Regions from separate parts of the Neobacillus sp. 114 genome, predicted to be linked through region 1. Evidence: riboswitches for the same ligand, from Rfam matches in the RefSeq annotation. Region 1 holds a riboswitch; each other region holds the start of a gene.

What was found. Region 1 has a riboswitch for S-adenosylmethionine ahead of QNN06_RS07440 (methionine ABC transporter ATP-binding protein). Riboswitches for the same ligand answer to the same signal wherever they lie in the genome.
Region 2: it holds a riboswitch for S-adenosylmethionine, as region 1 does, so the genes downstream of both, metK (methionine adenosyltransferase) here and QNN06_RS07440 (methionine ABC transporter ATP-binding protein) in region 1, are expected to answer to the same signal.
Region 3: it holds a riboswitch for S-adenosylmethionine, as region 1 does, so the genes downstream of both, QNN06_RS16170 (5-methyltetrahydropteroyltriglutamate--homocysteine S-methyltransferase) here and QNN06_RS07440 (methionine ABC transporter ATP-binding protein) in region 1, are expected to answer to the same signal.

The regions. Positions count from the first base shown of each region.
Region 1 covers NZ_CP126144.1:1,502,016-1,512,206, forward strand. The annotation lists gene QNN06_RS07400 (M4 family metallopeptidase) at 1-359, opposite strand, end outside; gene QNN06_RS07405 (BC1872 family protein) at 608-931, shown strand; gene QNN06_RS07410 (hypothetical protein) at 1,188-1,799, opposite strand; gene mgsA (methylglyoxal synthase) at 1,980-2,390, shown strand; gene QNN06_RS07420 (TerC family protein) at 2,556-3,317, shown strand; gene QNN06_RS07425 (hypothetical protein) at 3,370-3,822, opposite strand; gene QNN06_RS07430 (vWA domain-containing protein) at 3,947-4,543, shown strand; gene QNN06_RS07435 (NAD(P)/FAD-dependent oxidoreductase) at 4,625-5,740, shown strand; SAM riboswitch class I at 5,937-6,040, shown strand; gene QNN06_RS07440 (methionine ABC transporter ATP-binding protein) at 6,138-7,151, shown strand; gene QNN06_RS07445 (methionine ABC transporter permease) at 7,141-7,812, shown strand; gene QNN06_RS07450 (MetQ/NlpA family ABC transporter substrate-binding protein) at 7,835-8,674, shown strand; gene QNN06_RS07455 (hypothetical protein) at 8,773-8,988, shown strand; gene QNN06_RS07460 (ATP-binding protein) at 9,193-10,191, shown strand, end outside.
Region 2 covers NZ_CP126144.1:5,201,829-5,212,019, reverse strand. The annotation lists gene QNN06_RS25570 (alpha/beta hydrolase family protein) at 1-362, shown strand, start outside; gene QNN06_RS25565 (DUF2584 domain-containing protein) at 404-646, shown strand; gene QNN06_RS25560 (RNA polymerase sigma factor) at 746-1,270, shown strand; gene QNN06_RS25555 (hypothetical protein) at 1,251-2,201, shown strand; gene pckA (phosphoenolpyruvate carboxykinase (ATP)) at 2,250-3,836, opposite strand; SAM riboswitch class I at 4,100-4,232, shown strand; gene metK (methionine adenosyltransferase) at 4,498-5,700, shown strand; gene asnB (asparagine synthase (glutamine-hydrolyzing)) at 5,933-7,831, shown strand; gene QNN06_RS25535 (gamma carbonic anhydrase) at 7,857-8,381, opposite strand; gene QNN06_RS25530 (alpha/beta hydrolase) at 8,535-9,338, shown strand; gene QNN06_RS25525 (tetraprenyl-beta-curcumene synthase family protein) at 9,356-10,191, shown strand, end outside.
Region 3 covers NZ_CP126144.1:3,304,088-3,314,278, reverse strand. The annotation lists gene QNN06_RS16190 (MFS transporter) at 1-182, shown strand, start outside; gene QNN06_RS16185 (long-chain fatty acid--CoA ligase) at 337-2,001, opposite strand; gene QNN06_RS16180 (phosphotriesterase family protein) at 2,383-3,327, shown strand; gene QNN06_RS16175 (multidrug effflux MFS transporter) at 3,539-4,801, opposite strand; gene QNN06_RS16170 (5-methyltetrahydropteroyltriglutamate--homocysteine S-methyltransferase) at 5,800-6,927, opposite strand; SAM riboswitch class I at 7,009-7,107, opposite strand; gene QNN06_RS16165 (hypothetical protein) at 7,383-7,586, shown strand; gene QNN06_RS16160 (aldolase catalytic domain-containing protein) at 7,756-8,715, shown strand; gene QNN06_RS16155 (SE1832 family protein) at 8,851-9,045, shown strand; gene QNN06_RS16150 (LLM class flavin-dependent oxidoreductase) at 9,108-10,103, opposite strand; gene QNN06_RS16145 (DUF3219 family protein) at 10,122-10,191, opposite strand, start outside.

The DNA.
Region 1 (10,191 bases):
ACAAACGCTGCCTGTGCAGCGCCCCAAACAGGAACACCGTTGTACAATTGTTGGAGTCTCAGCGCCGTTCCGCCAAGCTTGTCTTTATTGCTGGAGGTGATTTTGAACGATTCCAATGCGGATTTGGAACCAAGTTTAAATTTGTCTTTGTTAGCGTTTACATAATCAAGAACAATAGCTTCTGCACTTTTACCTGAGGGGTTTGTAAGCTTGCCTGAAATAAACTCTGGGGATCCAACTAGCTCATTGTATTTGTAGTTGGACAGGACATTTTTCGGTGCGGCAAATGATGATGCTGGGGCAATGGCACTGGCAGCGAGACCGATTGACAATCCGAAAGCTAAAACCTTTTTCTTCACTAAAACTCCTCCTTGGAAAACATATTAATTTTTAAAACTATCATATTACCTCGATAGGTCGTGAATTCATTTTACTATCAAAAATAGCCATGAAAAAGAAAAGGTTTTCATTTTGATGTTGGGAAAAAATCAAAAAAGTAGAGAAAATTTTTAAAAAAAGACAGTGGCATTTCCAAAAATACTGTTATATAATTCTTTGTAAATACCAAAGTTGTTATATAACAATTTGAACGAAAGGGGAAAAAATGATGAACAAGGTAGATTCAATTGCACGGAGAATTCTTGGTTGGAAGTTAAATAGGTGGGATCGTTGGTACGATTATGAAAAGGGAATGTTCATCCATGACGCAGACTTTCAACCTGAGCACAACCTTGATCATGCGATGATGATTGTTGACAGATTAGAGAATTTAGGATTTACCTATACAAACAAAGGGCCATCAGAGGTTTGCTTCAATGATGTAACGGGAACTGGGGAAACATTGGCTCAGGCGATTACTAATGCAGCCTACTCGATCATCGAAAGAAGCACAGAAGCTGTCAGCAGCAGACTATGGTCAAAGCTTTGCTAAATTAACTCAAAAAAAATGGACCGTCTTCGATAGACGATCCATTTTATTATGGTCTAGGGAATTACAGATTAAGTCATTGATAACTTGTTACCTGGATAGACACGTCCAGCTCCAACGCTCTAGCGGCTAGTGACCTTCGCTCTCCGCCCTACGATAAGTCAAGCACGAATGCGCTTGCGCTCTTCGTGTTACCTTTATCTCAGGTTGGAGAGCTCCAGGCCATACGCCGCTGACCAGGGCGCTTGTGCTTTTGTTCTTACCGTGCATCTGCAGGCTTTAAGTTCTTCTTCTCAAGCCATGTTAAACCAATATATAATACTGCCATGGTCACTCCGGTCCCGATAACAAACCCGCCGCCATGAACAAGAACAGCGCCAATCCATAGGATACTTAGAATAAAGTGAGCCGAGCGAATCGGTTTTTTCTTCTTCCGGTCCAGTACATATCCGTATATAGCCAAACAAAGCAGCAATAAAAAGGCAGAAGCGCCCGTTAAATTGTCTGTTTTTGTGAATTCCTTAATTAAGTAGTATCCGCCATGGATGGCAACAAGGGCCAATGCCGCCCAGCCGGTATACGTATGAATGCTGTGAGCTTTCCGAGCACCTACTTTAACAATCGGAAACGGAGATTTCAATTTCTTTTTCAAAAGAAACCATGAAAAACTCAACGCCCCTGCCAAAATCGCGCCGTTCCCCATTAGCTTAAAAATTCCGCCTTCGTCCTCGCGCTCCCGGGGCTTGCCCGCCAATTTTTCCGGACCATCGTGGGGAGTTGTAATTTGATAATATAGAAATAATCCGATTAATATTAGGCAAATTAGAACAGTAATGATAATAGGAATATAAACCTTAATATTCTTTTGCATTTGGCCCTCCCTTTTAAATTTAGTATTTCCCTCATTCTAAAGGACCAATCTTAAATTTTTCTTAAAATCATCTTAATATTAAAAAAATAAGAGGGGAATCACATAGATTATCGACTTAAAGGTAGGAAAAGGTTTAAGATATAAAATAGAGTGTATTGAAATAAGAACGAGGTGTATGTTTTGAAAATTGCATTTATAGCACATGACCAAAAGAAAAACGACATAGTGAATTTTGCTGTGGCATATGAGCCGATCTTTTGCAAGCATGAATTATACTCGACTGGCACAACTGGCAGCAGAATCATGGAAAAAACCAACCTGAAAATTCACCGATTTAATTCGGGTCCTCTTGGGGGAGACCAGGAAATAGGTTCCCTAATCGCTAAGAACCAAATGGATATTGTGTTCTTCTTCCGTGACCCATTGACAGCGCAGCCGCATGAGCCTGACATTTCAGCATTAATCCGTTTGTGTGATGTGTACTCCATTCCGTTAGCCACCAACATGGGAACGGCGGAAATACTTATTCATGGTTTAGAACGAGGCGACATAGACTGGCGCAATATTGTCCATGAACAAAGAACTGAATAGAAGGAAAAAAGCATCATTCATAATCATCAATTATGTCTGATGCTTTTTTTATCATCATCTTAAGTATTCAAGTCGAGTAACAATTTCATTATCGTGGCAAAATATTTTTAAATAATCTGGAATAGTAGTAACATTAGCTATAGAAACACAAAGGAGTAATGTTGAATGGTAGAAAATATTTTAGCGACATATGCTTCGATGCTGGATTGGCATATGTGGGCAGAAGTATTAACTTCGCCAAAGGCATGGGGGCTGATTCTCTCATTGGCTGTACTGGAATGTATCTTATCGGCGGATAATGCGCTAGTGTTGTCGGCGTTCGTAAAACCTTTGCCGAAAAAACAGCAAAAGAAAGCATTAGTATACGGTCTTTGGGGAGCGTATTTATTCCGCTTTATTTTCATCGGTTTGGGAACTTTTTTGATAAAGCTTTGGTTTATTAAATTAATTGGTGCGTTGTATTTGCTTTGGCTTGCGGTTAAGTTCTTTATTGACAAATTTAAGAGCAGTGAGGATGGAGACGAGGAAAAAGCACGGGAGCCAAAAGGCTGGTTAATGAAAACTTTCGGAGTCTTCTGGGCGACTGTTATCAGCGTTGAGCTCATGGATTTGGCCTTTTCCGTTGATAGTATCCTTACCGCACTTGCGGTTTCCGATGAGGTTTGGGTGATCCTGCTTGGAGGGATGATTGGGATTCTAATGATGCGAGGGGTTGCGACATTCTTCATTTCGCTGATGAACAGAGTGCCGGAGCTTGAAACAACGGCTTATGTACTGATTACCTTTATTGCTGTAAAAATGGGATTGACATTGATTGATATTCATATTGCAAATGAAATCTTTATCGTTGTCCTTATCTTGGCGTTTGTGGTTACGTTTATAATCCATGGAATTCGTTCAAGAAGAGGAGAAAAAGTATCACATTAAATATTGGGTAAACCCAGTCTTTTGGACTGGGTGTTTTTTTGATTTAGTGAACCTAATCTAGGACCCCCATAAACGGCTTCAGGCTGAAATAGTCCAGCGCCTGATTGACATCGTGAACATTATAAATTTTTTTCTCCAAACAGAATTGAATAACTAAATCGAAAGTATCGCTGTCAGATAAAGAATAGCCTGCCGAACTTAACAGTTTGTCGGTTTCTTTTTTGTTTAATTCAAGGGCAAGCGCCAAGGCTACTACTGTATTTTTTCGTGGGCGGTATTCTGGATTCGAGCGGATTTTAGAAAAATGCCTGCGATCCAATCCGGCTTTTTTGTAGATTTCTGTGTCGGCAGTTCCTTTTTTATCTATCAATTTGAATAGAGTTTGGTTGAAGGTCGGCTGGCGCTTATTTTTAATAAAATCTTCTAACCCAATACTATGTTTTTCATTAGACTCCATCATTGAGTAAGTAAGGAAGTTTAAGTTTCTTTCAACATATTCCTGCAATTAAATTAATAGTTGTTTATTCAGCATATTTCTCTCTCCCTTGAAATGTCGCTTTCAAGGCGACCAATTTTCAAATGAAAATTTCTATTATTATTTTATAAACAATATGGAAAGGATGATAGAGATGAACACGAATTTGACTGAAATTATTTTCCTGCTTGACCGTAGCGGGTCAATGGCAGGACTTGAAAGTGACACAATTGGCGGATTTAACGGGTTTATTGAAAAACAGAGGAAGCTAAAGGGTGACACGTTGGTTACAGCCGTGTTATTTGATGACCAATATGAAATACTTTGGAATGGAATTGAGGCAAAGAAGGCTAAACTTACGGATCAGGATTACTATGTAAGAGGTATGACAGCATTGTTGGATGCAGTGGGGAAAACAATTCTAGATGTAGGATATCGATTATCCAAAAAAGATGAGAATAAGCGGCCTGGCAAGGTGATATTTGTTATCACGACTGACGGAATGGAGAATGCAAGCTCTGAATTCACCTATGAAAAAGTGAAAGAGCTATTAAGACATCAGCAGGAGAAATACAATTGGGAGTTTATCTTTTTAGGAGCAAACATAGATGCTGCGAAGGAAGCGGATAGCTTAGGAATAGACGTTGAAAATGCCTTTAACTTTGAGGCATCTGAAAAAGGTGTTGAGGTTATGTATAATATGGTGTGTGAGCAAGTAATGGAGAGAAGGCTGCGCACAAGGAAACTTTAAAGCAGTAGTGTATTTGTTGTAAAATATATAGTATCTATTTTGCTCAGTCTATACGACTGAGTTTTTGTTTTGAGGTGAGTTATGCAAAAGGTAATTGTAATTGGTGCAGGAATACTCGGGGCATCCACTGCTTATCACCTTGCCAAATGGGGGGCAGAAGTTATCATAGTGGACCGGCAAGACCATGGGCAAGCCACTGACGCAGCTGCAGGGATTGTTTGCCCATGGTTGTCCCAACGACGTAATAAAGCTTGGTATCAGTTGGTTAAAGGCGGGGCGCGGTATTACCCAGAATTAATTACACAGTTAGAAGCAGATGGGGAAAAAGATACGGGTTATAAAGGAGTTGGGGCATTAAGTATTCATTCTGATACTAAAAAGTTAGAACAAATGGCGGAACGTGCGCGAGTCCGCCGGGAGGATGCTCCTGAAATAGGTGAGATTACTATCTTGTCTCCAACCGAAACGAATCGACTGTTTCCAGCTTTGTCCGAGGAATTTGGTGCAGTTTATGTTAGTGGCGGGGCACGTGTAAATGGCCGTGCTTTACGTAATGCACTTGTAAACGCTGCAGTAAAGCATGGGGCCCAAGTTATTAAAGGGGATGCCTCATTAATTAGTAACGATAATAAAGTCCAAGGGGTTAAAGTGTCTGAAAAATTATTTTTTGCTGATCAAGTTATCGTCACAGCAGGAGCATGGGCAAAAGAACTTTTGGGACCACTGGGAGTTGAATTTTTGGTAAGGCCACAAAAGGCGCAAATAATTCATTTACAGTTGTCAGACATGGATACTAACTCATGGCCGGTTGTCATGCCGCCATCTGACCAATATATACTCTCATTTGCAGATGGTCGTGTAGTAATAGGAGCTACACACGAAAATGATGCAGGATTTGATAATCGAGTAACGGCTGGAGGAGTCCAAGAAATCTTAAATAAAGCTTTAGCGATTGCACCAGGTCTTGCCGGTGGAACAATTTTGGAAACTAGGGTAGGTTTCAGGCCTTTTACACCAGGTTTTCTTCCCATAATAGGTGGATTGCCTAGTTTTGAAGGGATGTTAGTGGCAAATGGCCTAGGTTCTTCCGGGCTAACTAGCGGACCTTATCTAGGAGCTGAACTAGCTAAATTAGCACTTGATAAACAGACGGAGATTGATTTAATTAACTATAGTGTTGCTGGTGCATTAACGTAATGTTAAATAATACAAAGAGCTTTTCATGCGAAAAGCTCTTTTCTAGTCTAATAAAAAAATTATTTTTTTAAATAATATGTTGATATGGCAATATTGAAAACGCTGTCGGATAAATTGCATTATAATTTAGATGATTGACAAAATAAGAATAGATTTGTAGTATCTTAATATAACTTAATTATTTGTTAATTTAATTTTCTTATCCAGAGCGACCGAGGGACATGGCCCGATGACGTCCGGCAACCCCCGATTGGGAAGGTGCCAATTCCTGCAGAATGATTTCATTCTGAAAGATAAGCTACCGAGATGTTTATTTCGATGCTCCTTTCAGAATGAAAGGGGCTTTTTATTTGGGTATAAAGTCTAGTTTAGATATCGGAAAAATGAGGTAATCAGTATGATTGAAATAAAAAACCTTACTAAAGTTTACAAAACAAAAAAAGGTGAAGTAAAAGGTGTGGATAACGTTTCACTCACCGTAAAAGAAGGCGAAATCTTTGGCATTGTTGGCTATTCCGGTGCTGGAAAAAGCTCGCTGCTTCGTTGTATCAATCTTTTAGAGCGGCCAACCTCTGGCAGTATAACGGTCGATGGCACTGACCTGACATCCCTAAAAGGCGAGCAATTACGATCTTCACGTTTAAAAATAGGCATGATTTTTCAACACTTTTACCTAATCAGCCAAAAAACAGTCTATGAAAATATTTCTTTCTCTTTAAAGGCAGCGAACTACCCTAAAGACCAGGTAAAGCAGAGAGTAGAGGAACTACTCAAAATGGTTGGTCTTTCCGATAAGCGTGATGTCTATCCGTCACAGCTAAGTGGCGGTCAAAAACAGCGGGTCGGTATTGCAAGGGCTCTTGCAAATAATCCGAAGGTGCTTTTATGTGACGAAGCAACATCAGCACTTGACCCTACGACAACAAAGTCGATACTCAATCTGCTGAAAAAAATCAATAAAGAACTCAACATCACTATCGTTTTAATCACGCACGAGATGGATGTTGTTAAAGAAATCTGCAGCCGTATGGCGATTATGCAGGATGGAAAAGTCATAGAAGATGGTTCAGTATACGATATTTTTGCTAATCCACAGGCAGCACTCACCAAAGAATTTATTGAGAGTGTCGTAACCCTTGAAATCCCAGAAGTAATTTTAAATGGCTGTGAAGGGCCAATCGTTAAGGTTACTTTTAGAGGGAAGGTTGCTGGAGAAGGAGTCATTTCTGATACCCTTCAACAATTTAACCTTAAGGGTAATTTCCTACATGGATCTATTGAATATATTCAAGAATTACCGCTTGGCATATTTATTATGGAGCTAAAAGGACAAAAACAAGAAATCGAAAAAGCCCTTCAATACATTGAAAACCGGGCCGCACAAGTGGAGGTGTTACGCAATGGGCTTTGATTTTGCACATCTAATGGAGCTTATTCCGGATATCAATAAAGCATTTTTTCAAACCATCTATATGATTGCTATCTCGTTGGTTGTTTCAACAGTTATCGGACTTCCTGTTGGGATCCTGCTTTACATAACCGACAAAGGATTATTTCTAGAAAATCGTATGGTCCAAAATATCTTGGGTTTTGTCGTCAACATGGTCCGGTCGATTCCTTTCATTATATTGTTGGTGGCATTGCTCCCACTAACGAACTTACTTGTCAGCACAACCATCGGTCCAACTGCAGCTAGTGTTTCATTATCAGTAGCGGCAATTCCTTTTTTCGCAAGAATCGTAGAAAATGCTCTAAGAGAAATCGATAAAGGCGTAATCGAAGCGGCCATTGCTGCTGGGGCAACACCTTGGATGATTATCAAAGATGTCCTATTACTTGAAGCAAGATCCGGAATCATCTCAGGTGTAACCTTAACATTAATAAGTTTAGTAGGATTTTCCGCCATGGCCGGAACAGTCGGCGGCGGCGGTATTGGAGACTTGGCGATTCGCTTCGGTTATTACCGGTACGACAATACCATCATGATTTCAACAGTTTTAATCTTAATTATTTTAGTTCAGGTCATTCAGCTTCTTGGCGATTACATCGCCAAAGTTGTAGATAAAAGATAAACAGGAAAAGGGGAAAATTACAATGAAAAAATGGTTAACAAGCATTATATTACTATGCGTAGTATTCGCGTTGGCAGCTTGCGGAAACTCCGAAGAAAAAGCAGCTAGCGGCAAGGAAAAAGCAGCAGAATCAAAAGATATTAAAATAGGCGCGACCGCCGGCCCATATAGCGACATGGTAACAAAAGCGATTAAACCAGGCTTAGAAAAAAAGGGCTACAAGGTTGAGCTTGTTGAATTTAGTGACTACATCCAGCCAAACAAAGCATTAAACAATGGCGATATCGATGCAAACCTTTTCCAGCACACGATTTACCTTCAAAATTTCGCGAAAGAAAACAACATGGATTTAACAGCACTTATTTCTGTGCCAACAGCACCAATGGGAATTTATTCGAACAAATTCAAATCGATTGACGATGTAAAAGACGGTGCTACTGTTACACTTCCTAACGACCCGACTAACGCTGCTCGTGCCTTAAACACTCTTCGTGATGCAGGTTTGATCACGATTAAAAAGGATGCCGATCCGCTAAAAGTGTCTGAGAAGGACATCGACGAAAACAATAAGAACTTGAAGTTCCAACCAATCGAAGCAGGCCAGCTTCCACGCTCTGTTGAGAGTGCAGATTTAGCTGCAGTACCTGGAAACTTTGCACTTGCTGCAAAAATGAATCTGTTAGATGCTTTAACTCTAGAAGACATGGCAGACAATTACCGTAATATTGTAGCAGTAAAAACTTCCAACAAAGATTCACAGTTATCAAAAGATATTAAAGCTGTTGTCGAATCTGCAGATTTTGAAAAAGTGATTGATGACCAATTCAAGGGTTTTGGAAAACCATCTTGGATGAAAAAATAATTTTTGAAGTAGAGGATATGGATTTAACTCCATATCCTTTTTTATGTTGGATATACAATAACCTAATGGGAATCCTATGAAAAAAAGGAGGATTTCAGATGGGTTTTTTTAATGGAAAAGAAGAAAAGGTAAATATCGAAACAGTCTTAAAAAACTCCCTAGAAATTGAAGAAGATTTAATGCGTACATATTTAGTTACTGCTGAGCGAATTCATGACGATGACGAATTAAAGGAACGCCTTGAAAACTTTGCGGAAGGAAATGCGAAAAGAACGAAACAGCTAATAGATGAACTAAAGGAAGAACACGAATAAACTAGAAGCTTTGATTATCCCCCATCTTAACAGATGGGGGATTTTTCCTTTAAATATTAATTGATTTAGAAGAGAAAACGTTTTAATATAATGTGTGGGAATAATACAGAAAATTCCTTATTTTTTGTGTCCTTTTTCGCTTTTAGGTGGAAAATTGACAGTAAAATCATTTTAAGGAGGGTCCTATCCTTCAGAGGAGTTAGTATGTCTATTGACATTGAAATTATTTTATATCAAGTGCTGATCGTTCTCTTTCCGATTTTTGTCTATCATTTATTTTTTTACGAGAAGACGAGTGACCGTCGAAAACCTCTTTCAAAACTAACCTTCATTCTGATACTCATCTTAGTTCTGGCAATGTCTTTTCCAGTACAGTTTTCCGAAGGGTACATTTATGATTTTCGCCTCATACCTTTTATTATCTCATTTGTATATGGGGGAACTATACCAGGTTTAATAACTGGGGCTGTTTTGCTGACTTACCGGTTTATAATCGGTGGTGACGGCTTTTATGTCGTTTTCATCAGCTATTTGATCACCTGCATAGTCCTTATTTTTATGGGCGAAAAAATCCAGCGCTTTCAAAAGAAGAGAAATCTTATATTTGTCAGTATTGTTTTTTGGGCGAACACGCTCATGATTATGCTTACACTTTTCACACATAACCAAAATAATCAACTTTATTTTATGTTTGTCTTCTATTTCATTACCTGGATTTGCTTAATGATGGTTGTATTTGTCATCGAAAACGTCAATCAGCAAATCGAAATTCGCGAAAGACTTCAGAAGGATGAAAAATTAAACGTCGTCAGCCAGCTAGCCGCTTCGGTAGCTCATGAAGTTCGGAATCCGCTCACATCTGTCCGCGGATTTTTACAACTAATGACCGATGATGATAATCTGAAACAGGCTCAAAGATCGTATATTAAGATTGCCCTTAGTGAATTGGACCATGCTCAATCAATCATTAATGACTATCTCTCATTAGCTAAACCAAATACTGAAGAGTTATCTACAATCAATATTTCTGATGAAGTGATGAAAACAGTTGCCCTTATGACCTCTTACTCTAATATTCAAAATATAACAATTCAGCCAAGCATCCAAGATTCACTATATATAAGAGGTAACAAGAGCGAAATAAAGCAGGTTTTAGTCAATATTATCAAGAATGGCATTGAAGCAATGAATACCGGTGGGAAT
Region 2 (10,191 bases), 2.7 Mb from region 1:
CATCCTTAGTCACCTGGGGCGGTGTTAGTGACATGAGCTTGACCTACTATGAGCGGAAGGATTTACGAAGGATGATGAAACGGGTCATCGGCGGGACACCGGAGAAATTCCCGGACCGATATCAAGAAAGAACGCCTTTATTCGAGCTTGAAAGGCTGGCTGCCCCGGTCCTGATTATTCATGGAGCAAACGACCAAAATGTATCTGTTGAACACGCCTATCGTCTTGAAAGAAGGCTGCGAAGTCTGGACAAGCCAGTCGAATGCTGGTATTTTGATCATTTCACACATTATTTTCCGCCTGCAATTAACCGAAAAGTAGTGGAAGATTTGACGAAGTGGATGAAAATGCAGAACAAATAATGGTAATATATAGATATAAATAGCAGAGGAGCGGATATGTTATGGGTATGCCTCTTGAATTAAATACATTAATCGTCACAAAAGGGAATGAAAAAAGGATTGGAGAAAATCTGTTTGTACTTGTGAAAGAAGGATACAGATTATACCCGATTGAAATCCCTGTGGATGTCAGAAAAACACTGGACACAATCTCAAATGGGACAGCTTTAATAAAAAAAGTCGAATGGGAAAACAGCCGCACAACGCTAACATATCAATTAATATCCTTAAACTCAACGAACTAGCAGGTGTTATCACCTGCTTTTTTTCTTTTGGAAAAGTGTAAGATTTGCCAAACAATAGCGTCTTATATATAGATTAACAAATAGAGAGGGGGGCTAAGGTTGGAAGGGATTCAGCAAATAGAGAAATGGTTTATTCATTATGAGAAGGACGTCACCAATTTTCTTGTTTACTATACCGGAACGACAGATGTTGAGGATTTGGTACAAGAAACTTTTCTACGTGCACTTCAAGCCTATTCCCGGTTTAAAAATGAAGCAAGTCCCAAAACATGGCTTATTTCCATTGCAAGAAATACAGCCATTGATTTATATCGAAAAAAATCTGTATGGCAAAAGCTGAAGGAACGATTAAATCGAGAATCACCTGATCAAAAAGAACATCAAACAGAAGAGAAAATCTTAAAAAAGCAGGAGTATGCCCGCTTATATGAAGCGATTAATGAACTAAAGCCAAATTATCGGGATGTAATTTTACTTAAGGGCATTGCCGAGCTTTCTTCACAGGAAACTGGCCACATTCTTGGCTGGTCAGAAAATAAAGTGAATGTTACCTTTTTTCGGGCTGTGAAAAAACTAAATGAGCAGTTAAAGGAGGGTGAATATTTTGAGCAATTTATCGGATAAAGAGCTACTGGAAATGATGGCGGATTTTCCGAAACATGAGCTTTCTACAAAACAGAGAACGGACATGTTAAAAAGGATTAGTGAAGCAGGCACAGTCAAGCCAAGAAAGCCGTTTAACATCCAAAGACTGGGGGCTGTGGCAGCATTGTTCATTCTTGCTCTTATTGCCCCGATTTTCTATTTTACGAATACAGCGGAGGAAAAGAATCTCGGCAGCAGCAGTTCCGTTATAACTAAAGCCCAAGAGGGTGATTATTTTGCATTAAAGAATGAAGAGGGGAAACCTATTTATGCAGATAGTAATTTTGGTATCCCAAACAAGGTGAGCCTGCTTGCACCTCGGGACTGGATTGCAAAAGATAAAGGCACCGTTGCTAAGATGATGATTTTTTTATGGGGAAAATATGATTATTCGAAATCTCTCAAGGTCGATGCGGTCCACGTTAAAACAGGAGTGAAAGAGCACCTTGCTGAAACTCCTTTATCTGGAGGAATCTACGGTACGGATGCCCACACTGTAACAAGCTTCGAGCCATTGCCTTTTTCAGGAGTTTGGAATCTTCAATTCACGGTTGGCGGCAAGCAAATCAGTGAATTTTCCATATATGTAAAGGAGCCATATATCTCAATTGGGAAATCGACACTAATGATTTCTGCGGAGGACCTTTATGCAGGCTTTTATGAACACGAGGTTATCGAAGTCGAAGGCAGCAATCTTCCTGACGAAATAGAATTGGAGATATTTCAATTAGAAACTGCTGAGGCAACGACATTTACTTTTAAGAAGGCTGCAGACTATACAACCACTGATGGAAAGCATATTACTGATTATGGCGGCGGGTTTACAATTAAAAAAAGCGGCAAATATCGCTTTACTGTCCTCCAGCAATCACAGGCTGTTGAAGTGAGGAAACCAACCGATGGAAAATAAAGAAAGAGGCTGACCGAATTACGGTACAGCCTCTTTTTCCTTAGGCATTTATGCAATTGGTCCGCCTTTTTCTTTAATCTCCAAAGCAACGTTAGCAAACTTTTTAAAGTTCTCACGGAATTGACCTGCTAATTCCTTTGCCTTCATTTCATAGGCCTTAGGATCTGCCCATGTTTTCATTGGCTGAAGCACTTCATCAGGGACCCCAGCAATATGGAGCGGGATATTTAGGCCAAAGAATGTATCCTTAACGGTTTCTACGTGATTTAGTTCTCCTTCAAGAGCTGCCTGCACCATTGCTCTAGTATATGAGAGTTTCATACGATTGCCGACGCCATATTCTCCGCCAGTCCAGCCTGTATTAACCAAGAACACATTAACGTTATGCTCAAGTATTTTTTCACCTAGCATTTCGGCATAGCGTGTAGCCGGCAGCGGCAGGAATGGTGCACCAAAACAGGTTGAGAAGGTTGCCTGCGGTGAAGTAATGCCGCGCTCTGTGCCAGCAAGCTTTGATGTAAATCCGCTTAAGAAATGGTACATTGCTTGTTCCCTTGTTAATTTAGCGATTGGCGGAAGAACCCCAAATGCATCTGCAGTTAAAAACACAATGGTATTCGGGTGGCCGGCAATGCTAGGCTGGACAATATTATCAATGGCCTCCATTGGATATGCGGCCCGAGTGTTTTCTGTTAATGTTCCATCATCGTAATCCGGAATTCTCGATTCCTGGTTGATCACAACATTTTCAAGAACGGTCCCGAAACGGATGGCATCAAAGATTTGCGGTTCTTTTTCACGGGATAGATTAATACATTTTGCATAGCAGCCGCCTTCAATATTAAAGACGCCATTTGATGACCAGCCGTGCTCATCATCACCGATTAGACGGCGATTAGGGTCTGCGGAAAGAGTTGTTTTTCCAGTTCCGGATAAACCGAAGAATAATGCTACATCCCCTTCAATGCCGACATTCGCTGAACAGTGCATAGAGAAAATATTGTTTTCAGGCAGTAAATAGTTCATGACAGAGAAAATCGATTTTTTCATTTCCCCCGCATATTCAGTTCCTCCAATTAGAACTACGCGGCGTTCAAATGATATAATAATGAAGGTTTCAGAATTCGTACCGTCGACTGCCGGGTCTGCTTTGAAATTAGGGGCAGAAATTACTGTAAATTCAGCTTCATGAGTCAGAAGTTCATCTTCCGAAGGCCGAATGAACAACTGGTGGGCAAAAAGATTATGCCAAGCAAATTCATTTATGACTTGAATCGGCAGTTGTGATTTCTTATCAGCACCAGCAAAGCCTTTAAATACATAAACTTCTTCTTGCTGTTTTAAGTATTCTAATACCTTATTATAAAGATGATCGAAAGTCTCTTGTGAGATTGGCTGATTTAAGGAGCCCCAGGCAATTTTATCTTTGGTTGACTCCTCCAAAACAGTGAATTTGTCTTCTGGAGACCGCCCAGTATATTTTCCTGTTGAAACACGAACCGCTCCGGTGGAAGTGAGTGTCCCTTCTTTTCTGCTGAGGATTTTTTCAACTAGCTGCGGCACAGATAATTGGACTTGGACATTACTTTCATTAAGTAATTCCTTTAATTCATTCGGGATATGAACAGAATTCATTTAATGAACCTTCCTTTTTATGGTTTTTTTAATTTGGTATATTAATATTGAATAGTATAACACAATTAAAATAATAGTCTATACTAATTGACGAAATTATGCTGTATTTTATACCTTATTCTAAAGGTGATTAAAAAGTCATGAAAAAAACAGTTTAAGCATATTTTGTATCATACTCCATTGTATATTTTGGTTAATGTTGCTAAAAAATACATTGACATACTTTAAGAATCTGAGGTATGATTTTAGCTTGAACGGATACTCTCTTATCCCGAGCTGGTGGAGGGACAGGCCCTATGAAACCCAGCAACCTGCAACTAGGAAAATGCCTATATTGGTCATTTTTCGGGCAAAGGTGCTCAACCTGATGCAAGGCTTGTCCTTGAACGATAAGAGTGAAAGGCACGCAAAATGTTTGCATTCAACCTTTCCTCATGGAAAGGTTTTTTGTATGTTTGGCGAACGCACGTGCCGTTTGAATCGCTTTACTAATCTTCTAAAGAATTTCGTTTGGGTATTTTTCGGTAGTATTTCATAAAAACCTGATGTTTATTTCATACTATTAGGGATGAGTTCCGTATCAAAATGGAGGTTTTTTGGAAAGGGTGTTAACCTTTGAAAAAAGCAGCCTCATTATTTCATTATTATAGGAGGAATTCAGATGTCAACAAAACGCCATTTGTTCACTTCCGAATCAGTAACTGAGGGTCATCCTGATAAGATTTGTGACCAGATTTCTGATTCTATTTTAGACGCCATTTTAGCAAAGGATGCAAATGCCCGTGTGGCTGCTGAAACATCAGTAACGACAGGCTTAGTCCTGGTTGCCGGCGAAATTACCACTTCTACATATGTAGATATTCCCAAAATTGTTCGTGAAACGATTAAAGAAATTGGCTACGTACGTGCGAAATATGGCTTTGATTTTGAAACCTGTGCAGTTTTAACCTCTATTGATGAACAGTCTCCTGATATTGCCATGGGTGTCAATCAAGCCCTTGAAGCGCGTGAAGGTCAAATGTCAGATAAAGAAATTGAAGCAATTGGTGCAGGTGACCAAGGCTTAATGTTCGGCTTCGCCTGTAACGAAACAAAAGAGCTGATGCCACTGCCCATTTCATTGGCCCATAAGCTTGCCCGCAGGTTGACAGAAGTTAGAAAAGACGATATCCTTCCATACCTTCGTCCGGACGGAAAAACACAAGTAACAGTGGAATATGATGAGAACAACAAACCGGTTCGGATTGATACAATTGTTATTTCCACCCAGCACCATCCGGAAATCGGACTTGAGCAAATTCAGCGTAATGTCAAGGAACATGTCATTAATCCGGTTGTTCCAAAAGAATTAATCGATGAAAATACAAAATATTTTATAAATCCAACCGGCCGCTTCGTAATCGGCGGACCGCAGGGAGATGCAGGGTTGACAGGCCGCAAAATTATCGTGGATACTTACGGAGGCTATGCCCGTCACGGCGGCGGCGCCTTCTCCGGTAAGGATCCGACAAAGGTTGACCGGTCTGCCGCTTATGCTGCACGTTATGTTGCAAAAAATATTGTCGCAGCAGGTTTAGCTGAAAAATGTGAAGTACAGCTTGCCTACGCGATTGGTGTAGCAAGACCGGTATCGATTTCCATCGATACTTTTGGCACAGGCACAGTCAGCGAAGAGGTATTGGTTGACTTAGTAAGTAAAAACTTCGACCTTCGCCCTGCTGGAATCATTAAAATGCTGGATTTACGCCGCCCAATCTATAAGCAAACAGCAGCTTACGGACATTTTGGACGTACGGATGTTGATCTTCCATGGGAACGCACTGATAAGGCAGATGCATTACGTGAGAAGGCAGCAGGAGAATAATAGGGAGTGGGAGTTGCATTAAGGTGTAACTCCCATTTTTCATTAATCGTCTAATTTCTTGTTCAGTGTTTTAAAAACTGGAATAAAATGTTTAAGTAGGACTATTGAAGTGAAAAATGATGATACATGATTTTCCTTTTGTTCACAGTGCCATTTTTGAAAAAAAAGTGGTAGTATTAAAGAGTATGTTTTTACAAAAGGATATTTTGAAATAGAGTAGGTGAGGTACATAATGTGCGGTTTTATCGGTTGTGTACATGACAAAACGCAAAATTATCGTGACGAAGAAAAGCAGCTTTTTAAAAATATGAACGATATTATAACCCATCGTGGACCAGATGATGATGGTTATTATTATGATGATCATATTCAATTTGGTTTCCGCCGGTTAAGTATCATTGATATTGAATCCGGGCACCAGCCGCTAACGTATGAAAACGAACGGTACTGGATTATTTTTAACGGTGAAATTTATAACTATGTCGAGCTACGTGAAGAGTTGCTAAAAGAAGGACTAACTTTTTCCACAAGCTCTGATACAGAGGTTATCATTGCCCTCTACAGCCATCTAAAGGAAAAAGCAGTTGAACGCTTGCGCGGCATGTTTGCTTTTGTTATCTGGGATAAGCAGGAACAAACACTTTATGGGGCACGAGATCCGTTTGGAATTAAACCATTCTTTTATATGGAGGATGGTGACAGAACCTTCTTTGCTTCTGAGAAAAAGAGCATTTTGCTGGCTCTTAAAAATGATGTGCTGGATTATGATTCCTTGCAGCATTATTTAACCTATCAGTTTGTTCCAGAACCTGATACCCTATCTGAAGGAATTAAAAAGCTTGAACCAGGCCATTATTTTACAAAAAAAATAGGCTCGAAGATGGAAATGAACCGCTACTGGAAGGCACATTTTCACCCGGTACTAAAATCGGAAGATGATTTCGTAAAGGAAATCCGTGATATTCTGTTTGATTCGGTTGAAAAGCATATGCGCAGTGATGTTCCGGTTGGATCCTTCTTATCAGGTGGGATTGACTCTTCCATCATTGCCTCGATTGCAAAGCAATTCCATCCGGCTATTAAAACGTTTTCCGTCGGATTTGAGCACAATGGCTTCAGTGAAATTGATGTCGCCAAGGAAACAGCTGAAAAGCTTGGCGTGGAAAACATCAGTTATATCATTACGCCTGAGGAATATATGAAAGAAGTTCCTAAAATTATTTGGCATATGGATGACCCACTTGCCGACCCAGCATGTGTTCCATTATATTTTGTCGCCCGTGAAGCGAGAAAGCATGTTACGGTTGTTCTTTCAGGCGAAGGCGCTGATGAATTGTTTGGCGGCTATAATATTTACCGCGAACCTGGCGATTTGGAGATTTTTAATAAAATTCCTAGAGTCGGAAAGGTCCTTCTAAAAGGAATTGCCGATATGCTTCCGGAAGGGATGAAAGGAAAGAGCTTTATTGAACGCGGGGTGACACCGATGGAGCAGCGCTACATTGGTAATGCCAAGATGTTCGACGAAGCGGAAAAACGTGAGCTATTGAGTGTCTATCGTGAAGGCTTGAACTATACCGATATCACCAAGCCTCTTTATGAGGAATCAAGAGGCTATGATCCGGTTGACCGGATGCAATATATCGATATCCATACTTGGATGCGCGGCGATATTTTGCTAAAGGCTGATAAAATGACGATGGCTCATTCATTGGAACTGCGCGTGCCGTTCTTAGATAAGGCAGTATTTGAAGTGGCCTCGAAAATCCCAACTAGCTTGAAAACAGCTAACGGCACTACTAAGTACGTTTTGCGGAAGGCCGCCGAAGGGGTCGTTCCTGATCATGTTCTAAACCGGAAGAAGCTTGGCTTCCCTGTTCCTATCCGCCACTGGCTAAAGGCTGAGATGAATGATTGGGCAAAAAATATCATTCGTGAAAGCCAGACAGACCATTTAATCAATAAGACGTACCTGTTAAAGCTTCTTGATGACCATTGTCAGGATAAAGCTGACAACAGCCGAAAGATTTGGACTGTTCTTATGTTTATGGTTTGGCATCAGGTGTATGTTGAAGGAGTGTACTACTTTCAAAGCGAGTATAAAAAAGATTCAGTATTAGCGAGTAGATAAATGGAAAAGAAAAGGCACCCATCGTTTAAGATTGGGTGCCTTTTTGTAGGGATTTATAAAATTGACCCTTTTCCGCATATTCTCTTGTTATTCTTTCCATTTCCTTAATGTCTTCAGGAGAGATTTCCCTAATAACTTTAGCTGGTCTTCCAAATGCTAATGTATTAGGAGGGATTTTTTTGCCTTGCGGAACAAGACTGCCAGCACCAATAAAGGCACCTTCGCCAATTTCCGCCTGATCCAAAATAATCGATCCCATTCCGATAAGTGCCCCTTTTCGGATGATGCAGCTATGTAATATGACCTGATGGCCAACTGTCACTTCATCCTCTAATATTAGAGGGTTATTTGGGCTTTGATGGAGTACTGAATTGTCCTGGATGTTTACTTTCATACCGATTCTAGTCGGTGCTACATCGCCTCTAATAACGGAATTAAACCAGACGCTGGATTCATCGCCGATTTCAACATCCCCTGTAATAGTTACAAAATCTGCAATATAGGCAGTGTCGGCAATGACAGGGTATTTATCTTTAAAAGGGTAAATCATCATACTCGCTCCTTTTTGAATGATAATTCTATTTTAACGAATCAATACAAGGAATTACAAAAAATATTGCAATTAAAAAATTCATTTAGATTCTTATTCGTCTTTCCTATATGGTAAAATACAAAAAATGATAACGTTTTAGGGGGATCAGTTATGTGGAAGTGGGAAGCAGAAGGGGAAGCGAAGGCTGTTATTGTCATGGTTCACGGCGCCATGGAGCACCATCGCCGCTACGGATGGCTGATTGAGATGTGGCGCACGTCCGGCTTTCATGTCATTATGGCCGACCTTCCCGGACAGGGAATGACAACACGATCGCGCCGAGGACATATCGATTCCTTTGATGAATACATATTTGAAGTAAAGGATTGGGTTCAAGCAGCCTATCGTTATGAATTGCCTGTTTTTCTACTGGGACATAGTATGGGCGGGTTAATTACTATTCGACTCCTTCAAGAAGAAAGAGTAAACATTGCTGGCGTGATATTGTCCTCTCCATGTTTAGGCTTGATTAAGCCGCCATCCAAATTGTTAAACTTTCTTTCATATGCCTTAAATGTGGTTTTTCCGTCCTTTAGAATGAATTCAGGGCTGACAGTACAAATGGCAACGAGGAATGAGGATGTCAGGGAAGCGGATTCGAATGATACTCTTTACGTGACAAAAGTTTCAGTAAGATGGTATCGTGAACTTGCGGATGGTATTAAACAAGCCTTCGAGAGCCTCGGAAAAACACGGGATGTCCCCATGCTGGTGATGCAGGGCGGGGATGACAAAATTGTTAATAAAGTCAGAGTGAAAGAATGGTTTAATCATGCGCCATTATCGGAAAAAAGATTTAAAGAATGGCCGAAATGTTACCATGAAATTTTTAATGAACCGGAACGGGAAGAAGTATTTGAATACGCTAAGGATTTTGTCCACAGCCAGCTAAAAGCTATTGGTTATATTGTTTAGAAAGGGGGACTTTTTCCATGAAGCCAATCACCCTTATGTCGAGGGTCTATCGCAAAATCATTCCGACTGTCCATCAAGAATTGGCGTATTGGAAAAATCGCGCCGAAAAAATTCCTAATCCGGAACTAAGGAAGCAGGCACTTGCTAGCATCGAGCACAAGACATTTCATTGTGAAGGCGGTGCCATAATGGCTTTGACCGCAAATGAGCACTATAAAAATGCGGTCAAGTTTATCGTCGCCTACCAAACGATTAGCGATTACTTGGACAATCTTTGTGACCGGAGCACATCACTTGATCCAAATGATTTTGCGGCTCTTCATGAATCGATGTCGGATGCCCTTATATTACATGCGGATCGGAAAAACTATTACCGCCTTCGCGAGGACCAGGATGACGGCGGTTATTTAAATGATTTATCAGAGACATGCCGCAGTGTTTTAAGGGAATTGAAGCATTATGAATTTATAAAGAAATATCTGCTTGAACTTTGCGAATACTATTGTGATTTGCAAATTCACAAGCATGTAAAAAAGGAAGAACGGGTGCCTAGGCTTGAAAATTGGTTTGAACGCCATCAAAGTCACTTGCCGAAAATGGAGTGGTACGAGTTCTCAGCCTGCTCGGGTTCAACATTAGGAATATTTTGCCTAGTGTCTTACGCGATGCGCGATGATTTTACAGCTAGCGATGCTGAAAATATCCGCAATGGCTATTTCCCTTATATACAAGGCCTGCATATTCTTTTGGATTATTTTATTGACCAAGAGGAGGATATGGCCGGAGGCGACCTAAATTTCTGCTTTTATTATGAAAACCAGGAAACCCTGTTTAATCGTTTAAAGCATTTTGT
Region 3 (10,191 bases), 1.8 Mb from region 1:
TTATGGGATATCAAATGGCTGTTGCTTATACAGGCACTACCTTTATGCCGCCGCTTCTCGGTTTCATAGCATCTCAATCAACAATAGGGATCTTCCCAATTTGTATCGTTATTTTTGTTGCAGTCATGTTTTTAAGTTCAGAAAAATTAAATTCTATACTGAAAAAGAAGTATTTAATATAAAGGAAAGATACCAAGTTCAACAGAATTCTATAACCTTTAAAAGATTACCATTAAAATTTTGTTATTATTAGGTTAAGCAAGGTAAATAAACTTGATATAACAAGAAAATGACGTATGCAATTCATACGTCATTTCTTATGTCATTCAGTAAAACTTATTTCACTTTCTCTTCTTCCATCTCCTGCAGCTTCCTCCACAGGATTTTCCCGCTGCCTGACATCGGCAGTTCTTCTAAAAATTGAACAATCCTCGGAACTTTATAGGCGGCCATGTGCTCTTTGGACCATGCGATAATTTCCTCTTCCGAAGTTCCTTTTCCTTGAGAGTTCAACACGATAAACGCCTTAACGGTCTCGCCGCGTCTTGGGTCGGGAACACCGATGACGCAGGCGTTCTGAACAGATGGGTGTTTATACAATGTATTTTCCACTTCCGCAGGCCAAACTTTGAAACCGGAGGCATTAATCATCCGTTTGACCCGGTCGACCAGGAAGAAATAGCCTTCTTCATCATAGCGGCCGATGTCGCCTGTTCTGAAAAATTCCTTCCCTTCAATCATTACAAAGGAATTCTTGGTTTCCTCAAGCCTGTTCCAGTAGCCTTTTAACACTTGCGGTCCATTGACAATGATTTCGCCTTGTTGGTCAGGGCCTAGTTCTTTTAATGTTACGGGATCAACGACGCGGGCGTCCACATCAAACTGCGGCACTCCCAAGCACTGCATCTTCGGGCGGTCAACTGGATTTTGATGCGTTTGTGAAATGGTCTCGGTTAGCCCATATCCTTCTACATAGCGAAGCCCTGTCAGCTCTAAAAGCTTTTGGCCGACTGCTTCAGGAAGGGGAGCACCGCCGCCGCTAATCATCTTCAGCGAATCGATTGAATAGTCTTTGAGATTTGGGTGCGCCAATAAATCAACGACCATCGTTGAAATGTTCGTCCATCTTGTGCACCGATAGCGATCGATCAATTTTAAGGCAACATCCCGGTCCCAGCGAGTCATCATCACCATCGTGGAACCAAGAGAGATCGGTCCATTCATGTTATGCTGCAAGCCGGTCACGTGGAAAAGGGGAAGTGTTGACAAACCAATATCAGCAGGTGTTGACTGTGACCATACAATTCCGCCTAGAAGAGTAGATTGCAAGGTTTTATGTGTGTGCATGCAGCCTTTTGGTTTGCCGGTCGTTCCCGAAGTATAAGGTAGGCAGCATAAATCATCGCATGTTGCCTTGCTAGGATCAGCTTCTAAGCCTGCTGTTAGTGCTTCATTCCAATCAATAATCGCTAATGATTCAAATCTTTCTTTTGGTGCCGCCACGGCAGGAGGGACAGTGTAGTCCAAACCGGTTTGGGCATAGTCCGAATAGGCTGCAACAATAATCTGCTTAAGAGGAGTGAATTCAAAACACGGTTCAATTTCCTGAATTAATTCTTGCCCCACAATCGCCACTTTGGCATCGCAATCTGATAAATAAAATGCCACTTCATCCTTCACATTCATTGGATTAATTGGCACTACGACAGCGTCCGCCCGTAATATCGCGTAAAAGGCGATAATGTACTGTGGTGAATTTTGCATGTACAGCATTACGCGGTCGCCTTTTGCTACACCAAGCTCTTTCTGCAGATACCCTGCTAGTTTATTAACTTCTGTGTTTAGTTGTTTATAGGTGATTTCAGTTCCGTAAAAAATAATTGCCGTCTTATTCGGATAACGCTTTGTCGTCATTTCCAGGTTGTCGTAAATGGTTGATTCAGGAATAGGTAAAGTTTTCGGCAGCCGTTCTGGCCAGAATTCAAAATGACGTGTAAACATTGAACAAATCACCACCAAATAGATTTTGTTAAAAGCTTCCGTTGAAATCGTTTACAGTTATAATAATAATACAACGATAACGGAATATTCTAGTAATTCGGTTAATTTTTTTCAGTAGAAAAATAATAACCTACAAGAATTCAAGATTATTTACGATTATGAAATTTTTTACAAAAAAATAATTGACTATCAAGAGGCTTGGTACTAAATCAATCAGTTAATTCATAACCTTTTAAAAATGGGCCAAAGAGATTAGTACCAGGTATGCAATTTTTTATGCCCTGATTCGAAAGCGTTAACATTTTTGGGACTAGAGACTTAGGTTATGGATTAATTTTTTAAAAAAATTTCAATGGACCGAGGATGAAAGGGGAGTATGGAATGGCACCTATTAATTCTGTTACTGGACAAGTTGATTCTTCCGAACTGGGTTTAACGCTAATCCATGAGCACATGCGTATTCGCTCTGAGTCTGTATTCGTGCAGTTTCCCCATTTGTATGATGAGGAGAAAGAGTTTGCTAGAGCAGTAGCGCAAGTAAACAAAGCAAAAGCACTCGGCGTGAAAACCATCTGTGATCCAACTGTCATGGAACTTGGCCGTGACATCCGCTTTATTGAGAGAGTCTCCCGCGAGACGGGGGTTCAAATCATCGCAGCAACAGGAATCTACTCCTTTCACTATATCCCACCTCATTTCCAAAATCGTGATATCGACTATATGGCTGATTTGTTTGTCCGCGATACTGAAGTCGGAATTCAAAACACATCCATTAAAGCAGGATTCTTAAAATGTGCCACGGATGCACAAGGGGTCACCCCTGATGTTGAGAAGGTTATTCGCGCCGTTGCTCGCGCTCAAAAGCGGACTGGTGTACCGATTATGACACATTCTCATCCAGGAACCGGAACCGGCTTAAACCAAATTGACATCCTTCTTGAAGAGGGAGTGGATCCGAAGCGGATTCTTATTGGTCATACGGGGGATACCGATAACATGGAGTACATATTAAAGGTGCTCGACCATGGGGTATTTATCGGCATGGACCGTTATGGCTTAACCGCTGAGTGTACAACTGAAAATAGAAACACGACCGTTATCGAACTCGCGAAGCAAGGCTATGCTGATCGTATGTTTTTATCGCAGGATCATTGCTGCTCCTTTGATTGGTATCCTGAAGGACTACTTGAGCATGTGCTCCCAAAATGGACGATGACCTATGTGCTTGAAGAGATTATTCCAGAATTGAAAGTGAGTGGAGTAACGGAGGAACAAATTAACCTTATGATGGTTGATAACGCTCGCCGCTGGTTTGAAGGGAAATAAAAAAACGACCTTCCATCGTAATGAATGGAAGGTCGTTTTTTCAAAATAGGAAGTAAAAAAAGGCTGTTTTCGTAAATATTGTTGCTTCTTTATATAAAATTGATGTCGCAAAGAATGATATTACCCTTTTTTGATGTAAGTTCAGGCTTAATTTGTGAAACCAGCACATTTATTTCCGAATTTACGAGTTTTATTTGCGAAACCAGCACATTTAATTGCGAATCTTATTTTCCAGCTCTTTTCGGTTTCTCATTACTAAAATCCAATACAATAACACTGCCCCACAACCGGCACAAACAATCACTACGCCCATCGGAATGGCCGTCTGTCCTCCACCTATTCCAACTAGGGGAGCGAAAAATCCACCAAAGGTAAATGAAGTAACACCCAGTAAGGCAGAAGCACTACCGGCATTTTTTCCTTGTGTTTGCATGGCCAGGGAGAAGCCTGCTGTATTTACCATTCCTACACTGGATACAACGAAAAATAATGGAATCAAAACGAAAATTAGCTTTGCCTGTAAAAATAAAAGAAGCAGTAAAACGATCCCGCCTGTTGCGGACATTCCTAATCCAAATTTGAACAGTTTAGCTTCAGGGATTCTCCCTGCCAACCTGCCTGTCGTTTGACTCATGGTCATGATCCCGATTGCGTTGATCGCAAAGATCAAGCTAAACATTTGCGGGGAGGCACCATAAATATCCTGTACGACAAAGGGAGAACCTGAAATGTACGCAAACATGCCAGCAAAGACTAAGCCTTGCGCTAGAGCATAGCCCATAAAGCTTCGATCCTTGATTAGGTTTAAAAAAGGTCTAAATGTATTCTTCATGCCGCCGGCGGAACGCTTTTCTTTAGGCAGTGTTTCCGGCAGTCCAAATAGAATGACAAAAAACATTACGATTCCAATGATACTTAAAACAATAAAGACACCTTGCCAGGGAAACGCCTTAAGCAACTGCGCGCCAATAATCGGAGCAAGGATAGGGGCAAGCCCGTTCACCAATGCAAGGAGTGCAAAAAACTTGGTTAATTCAGTTCCTGAATATAAATCTCTAACAATCGCCCTCGAAATCACAATTCCTGCTGATCCGGCAAAGCCCTGGATGAGCCGCAAGATAATCAACCCCCAAATGGAAGGGCTAAATACGCATAAAAGGGAGACGATAAAGTAAATCATTAACCCAACCAAAAGTGGTTTTCGGCGACCGGCTACATCACTGATAGGCCCATTCAGCAGCTGCCCTGATGCTAAACCAAGCACGAAAAGCGACAGGCTGAGTTGAACAGAAGATGCGTTGGTATGGAAATCCTTTGCGATATTTGGCAGGGCCGGTAAATACATATCAATGGATAAAGGGCCGAATGCTGCAAGTGAACCGAGAACAATCGCCATCCATACTCGTTTGGAACGAGAAAGCACTTCTTGATTATCCTCTGCCTTTTGTATGAAATCCCCCATATAGTTAGTCATTCCTCCAGTTATGTAAATCTAATCTAAGATTTTATCATTCTATGTTAACAGATTATTCAATATTTAGAAAAGCGAAAGATTTATTTAAAATAGAAACGTAGATATAAATTTAGAAAACAGTAATATCGAGAGCTTGATTCCGAGAAGTTTGTTGCATTTTATTTAAAGACTGCTTCAAGAAGGAAAGAATAGCTTATTGTTGATCGCCTGTTCTGGAAAAAATAAGATAATTAGGCGACTAATAAAGGGTATGGGTGACCGAACCCCCAAAAATGAGACAATCCGGTAACCAATAAAGGAGATGGGTGACTGAAACCGAAAAAAATATGTTGGTACGGTAACCAATAAAGGGTATGGGTGACCGAAACCGAAAAAAATACGTTGGTACGGTAACCAATAAAGGGTATGGGTGACCGAAACCGAAAAAAATATGTTGGTACGGTAACCAATAAAGGGTATGGGTGACCGAAACCGAAAAAAATACGTTGGCACGGTAACCAATAAAGGGTATGGGTGACCGAAACCGAAAAAAATACGTTGGTACGGTAACCAATAAAGGGTATGGGTGACCGAAACCGAAAAAAATACGTTGGTACGGTAACCAATAAAGGGTATGGGTGACCGAAACCGAAAAAAATATGTTGGTACGGTAACCAATAAAGGGTATGGGTGACCGAAACCGAAAAAAATATGTTGGTACGGTAACCAATAAAGCGTATGGGTGACCGCCCCCCCCAAAAAATGAGACAATCCGGTAACCAATAAAGGGTATGGGTGACCGAAACTGAAAAAAAATACGGTGGTACGGTAACCAATAAAGGGTATGGATGACTGAAACCGAACAAAATGGTTGGCAAGGGCAACCAATAGGCACCCAAGTGTTTGGGTAAATTTCCTAATTCAGATGGTATCTTAGAGACACATTGTTTACAAAAACAGCCAATCAAAAAAAGGCCGCCTTCCATAATCCAAATGGAAGGCGGCCTTTCAGATAGGGTTTAAATGGTTCCCCAAACATCCTTAGCAATATTTACAACATGTTTAATCTTATTCCATTGTTCTTCTTCAGTTAAAATGTTTCCTTCTTCCGTGCTGGCAAAACCGCATTGAGGGCTAACTGCCAAGTTTTCCAATGGAATGAATTGACTAGCTTCTTTAATTCTCGCTTTAATGGATTCTGGATCCTCAAGCTCTGGGAATTTAGATGTAAATAATCCTAGTACAACGGTTAGGTTAGGACGCTTGAAGCCTTTTAAAGGTTCGAAGTCACCAGAACGTTGATCATCATACTCTAAGAATAGCCCGTCCACATTTAGCTCAGCGAAAATGGCATCGGAAATTTGATCGTACCCGCCGCTTGTGATGTAGGTAGATCTGAAGTTGCCGCGGCAAATATGCATGGTAATTGTCAAATCTTCCGGCTTATTGGCAATGGTTTCATTGATTGCACTTACTCTGGTTTTAATGATTTCATGTACATCCAAGCCAACTTTTTCAACCACTGCATTGATCCGCTCTTCTGAAACAAAATCAATCCAAGATGTGTCGTCTAATTGCAAGTAACGGCAGCCAGCATCATAGAAAGCCTGGATGGCTTTTTGATAAGCAGCTACGGTATCTTTGAAAAACTGCTCACTGTTGCCATTGTAGTACTCATCGCCCTGAATTCTCGTAAACAACATGTTCGGGCTAGGGATCGAGAACTTCGCCACTTGACTGCCATCGCCATACTTTTCAACTGCCTGCTTTAAAAACTTGAAATGCTCCAGCATATAATGATCATTAAAGTCGACTTTGCCCACTACTTTAATAGCGCTATTTCTCGTTTGAGCACCCTTGAAGTTGCTGATATATTCATTTTCAAAGAACTCTACACCTTCCAAACCTGCCAAGAAGTCCAGGTGCCACCACGAACGTCTAAACTCACCGTCTGTGATGGATTTTAAGCCTGCCTCAATTTGGTTTTGAACCAATTTCTCAATTTCTTGATCCTCAACAACCTTCAGGGCAGCTGCATTAATCTCCCCATTTGCAAAAGCCTTTCTTGCTTCTTTAATTGGTTCTGTTCTAAGGAAACTCCCTACATGGTCAGCTTTAAATGGAGTTTTAACTAGTGTCGTTGTCATTAATTATTCCTTCTTTCTCGGTGTACTAAAAAACCCTCTTCTCATAAATAAGAAGAGGGGGTAATAGACATTACAAATCTCTTCTTATCTTCAAGCACTCGCTTCTGGAATTGGCACAGTACTAACGTGTCTGCTGCCGAGGCTTCAAAGGGCCAGTCCCTCCACCTCTCTTGATAAGAATATTCAAAAATATTTAATTAACAGTAAAGATACACCTGTTCTGATTTTCTGTCAACAAAAATCTGATGCACGGGGACGGTTCTCATGCCTCAATGATGCATGAGGAAATCCCGCTGCATTATGGATTCTAAAATCATGTCGTAATTTGTCGAAAAGTATATGAAAATGTACGCGTTTTCAACTGATATGATAGTTTTTATAAAATATTCTAAATATTCATCCCTTTGTGACTACCCAGGAAAAATGGATATATCGGTCTGTCAGGAGGTATATTAATGTGTCAGGAACTAAGAAACAAAAATGTAGAAGTAAATTTTGAAATACCAGAAAAGATATTACAAGGTTTTTTAGATGCTGTTGAAAAGAATGGTAAGTCAATGAATGACGTGCTACGGGTATATATGCAAAAATACATATGGAAACAAAGTGAATTACAAAGAAATAGACAGATGCGGCGTCAAAATATTGGGGCCAAGTGAAAAAATAATAGGAATATTAATATAGAAATGCTGTAACTAATATTATCAAATATTTCCGGAAGTGTTGAAATGTAAGTTTGACACCAATAAAAGGAACATGGTATATATATTCAAATTATAATTATAATTATATAACTAATGAGCATAACCACAGGGGGAATTTAAAATTATGGAACATCGCAGCAAAATACTAGATTGTACGATCCGTGATGGGGGTTTAGTTAACAATTGGGATTTCAGTGTCGAATTTGTCCAGGATTTATATAATGGACTAAGTGCGGCCGGCGTTGAGTATATGGAGATTGGCTATAAAAACTCCGCAAAGCTACTGAATGCAACTGAGCCTAATCCATGGAGATTTCTAGATGATCAATTTCTGAAAGAAATCATTCCTGAGAAAAAGTTCACGAAGCTATCTGCTCTCGTAGATATTGGTCGTGTCGATCCCAACGATATCCTGCCTCGCGAGCAAAGTGTGTTGGACATGATCCGGGTAGCCTGCTATATCCGTGAAGTGGACAAAGGGCTGGAGCTTGTCCAAATGTTCCATGATTTAGGATATGAGACTTCACTCAATATTATGGCTTTGTCCAGTGTGCCTGAACAGAAGCTTATTGAAGCCATGGAAATGGTCAAAGAAAGTCCAGTAGATGTTGTGTATATTGTTGACTCTTTTGGAAGTTTAGATCCGGCAGATATTGCGCATCAAGTGAAAAAGTTTCAAGCTATGCTCCCTAACAAGCAGCTTGGTATTCATACACATAACAATTTGCAGTTAGCATTTGCCAATACATTGACTGCACATCAAAATGGAGTTACCTTCCTGGATTCATCTGTTTACGGCATGGGACGGGCGGCAGGGAACTGCAATACAGAGCTTCTTGTCAGCTACATAAAAAAACCCAGCTATGAACTTAAACCGTTACTTGGTGTAATCGAAAAGCACATGTTAGAAATGAGAGAAAAATGGGAATGGGGCTATATCATTCCTTATATGATCTCTGGTGTCCTTAATGAGCATCCGCGGGTGGCAATGGCTTATCGAAATAGTGATGAGCGTGACAAATTCGTTGACTTCTATGACAAGGTAACAACACCTGAAGCAACTTTAGCAACTACAACTAGGTAGTTAATTAAATCTACAGCCGCCTGCGGGCGGTTCTTTTTTTAGGGACTAAAGCAACTGGGCAGATTAGTAGCGAAAATACATCGGATTTGTAATCATAGAAAGAAGATTTAAGACTTATGGAGAGTGAAACCGATAATGGATAAAAAACAGATTGAGTATAAAATTTTAGAGTTGAAAGACGAATACTTACAGTTGCAACATAATCTAGAAAAATTAGAGTATGTAAAAGGAAACATAGCACCGTTGGAAAAACGACTATCTGAAATTGAAGAGGAGTTAAATTCTCTTAATCAATTATTACGACAAATAGCGGGGCAAACACAAAAATAATAACTTCATTTCAAGAGACCATCGAAATAATGGTCTCTTTTCAATAGACCCGTATTAAACAGTTATAAAAGTACTTTTTCAGCGATAAGTCTATAGGATTTAATGCGGTCCTTCGGAGAATGAGTAATCGTTAAAATCATAATTTCATCCGCATTATATGAAGCTTGTAACTGCTCAAGTTTCCTTTTTACCTCCAGTGGATTGCCGATGATCATTCTCTTTTTCACCGCTGCTAGTTTTTCTAGTTCTTTTTCATTGAGTTCGTATTGCTTGGCTTCCTGGATAGAAGGCACATACAGACCTTCGCCATTTTCCTTTTGCAATGCCCAAATAAAATTACTCAACGCGATTTCCTCTGCTTTTTCAGTCGTTTCCGCACAAACCACTGAAACAGTTAACAATACATGAGGGGATTGACTGTGTTTATTCGGTTGAAAGGCATCAAGGTATTGTTGGATGATGTCTGCTCCGTCTTTGTCGCTCATGAACTGGCCGAATGCATATGCTAAGCCATGTTCAGCAGCAAGCAGGGCACTTTTTTTACTTGTACCAAGAATCCACGGCATTGGCGGCAATTCTGGCAGGGGAGAGGCCTTTACTTTTGAAAACTCGTGTTCTTCAGGAAAATCATTTTTTAAAAAGTGAAGCAGTTCTTTAACTAAGTCAGGCATTTTCCAAACCTGTTGTAAAAAGTTATCGGATAAAGCATTCGTTGCTTCCGCTGACCCGCCCGGTGCACGACCAATACCTATATCAATCCGATTCGGATATAGGGTAGCCAACATATTATAAACCTCGGCCAGCTTATATGGTTTATAATGTGGCAATAATACAGCCCCAGAACCGATGCGAATCCGATTGGTATTGGCGCCAATATAACTGATCATCACTTCAGGTGCAGAGCAAGCCAGACCCGGCAAATCATGATGTTCGGAAATCCAATACCGTGTGTACCCTAACTCATCTCCTGCTTGGGCTAGCTTCAACGATTCATCCAATGCCTCTTTTGCTGTTTGGTTGGAGGAGATGGGAGATAGATCTAATATGCTTATTTTCACTGCGCGATGCCTTCTTTCTTAATTCTTCAATTCAAGCAAAGTTAATGTAAAAATCCCTACTTGTCCTTTTTCATATAAGTTCGTGATC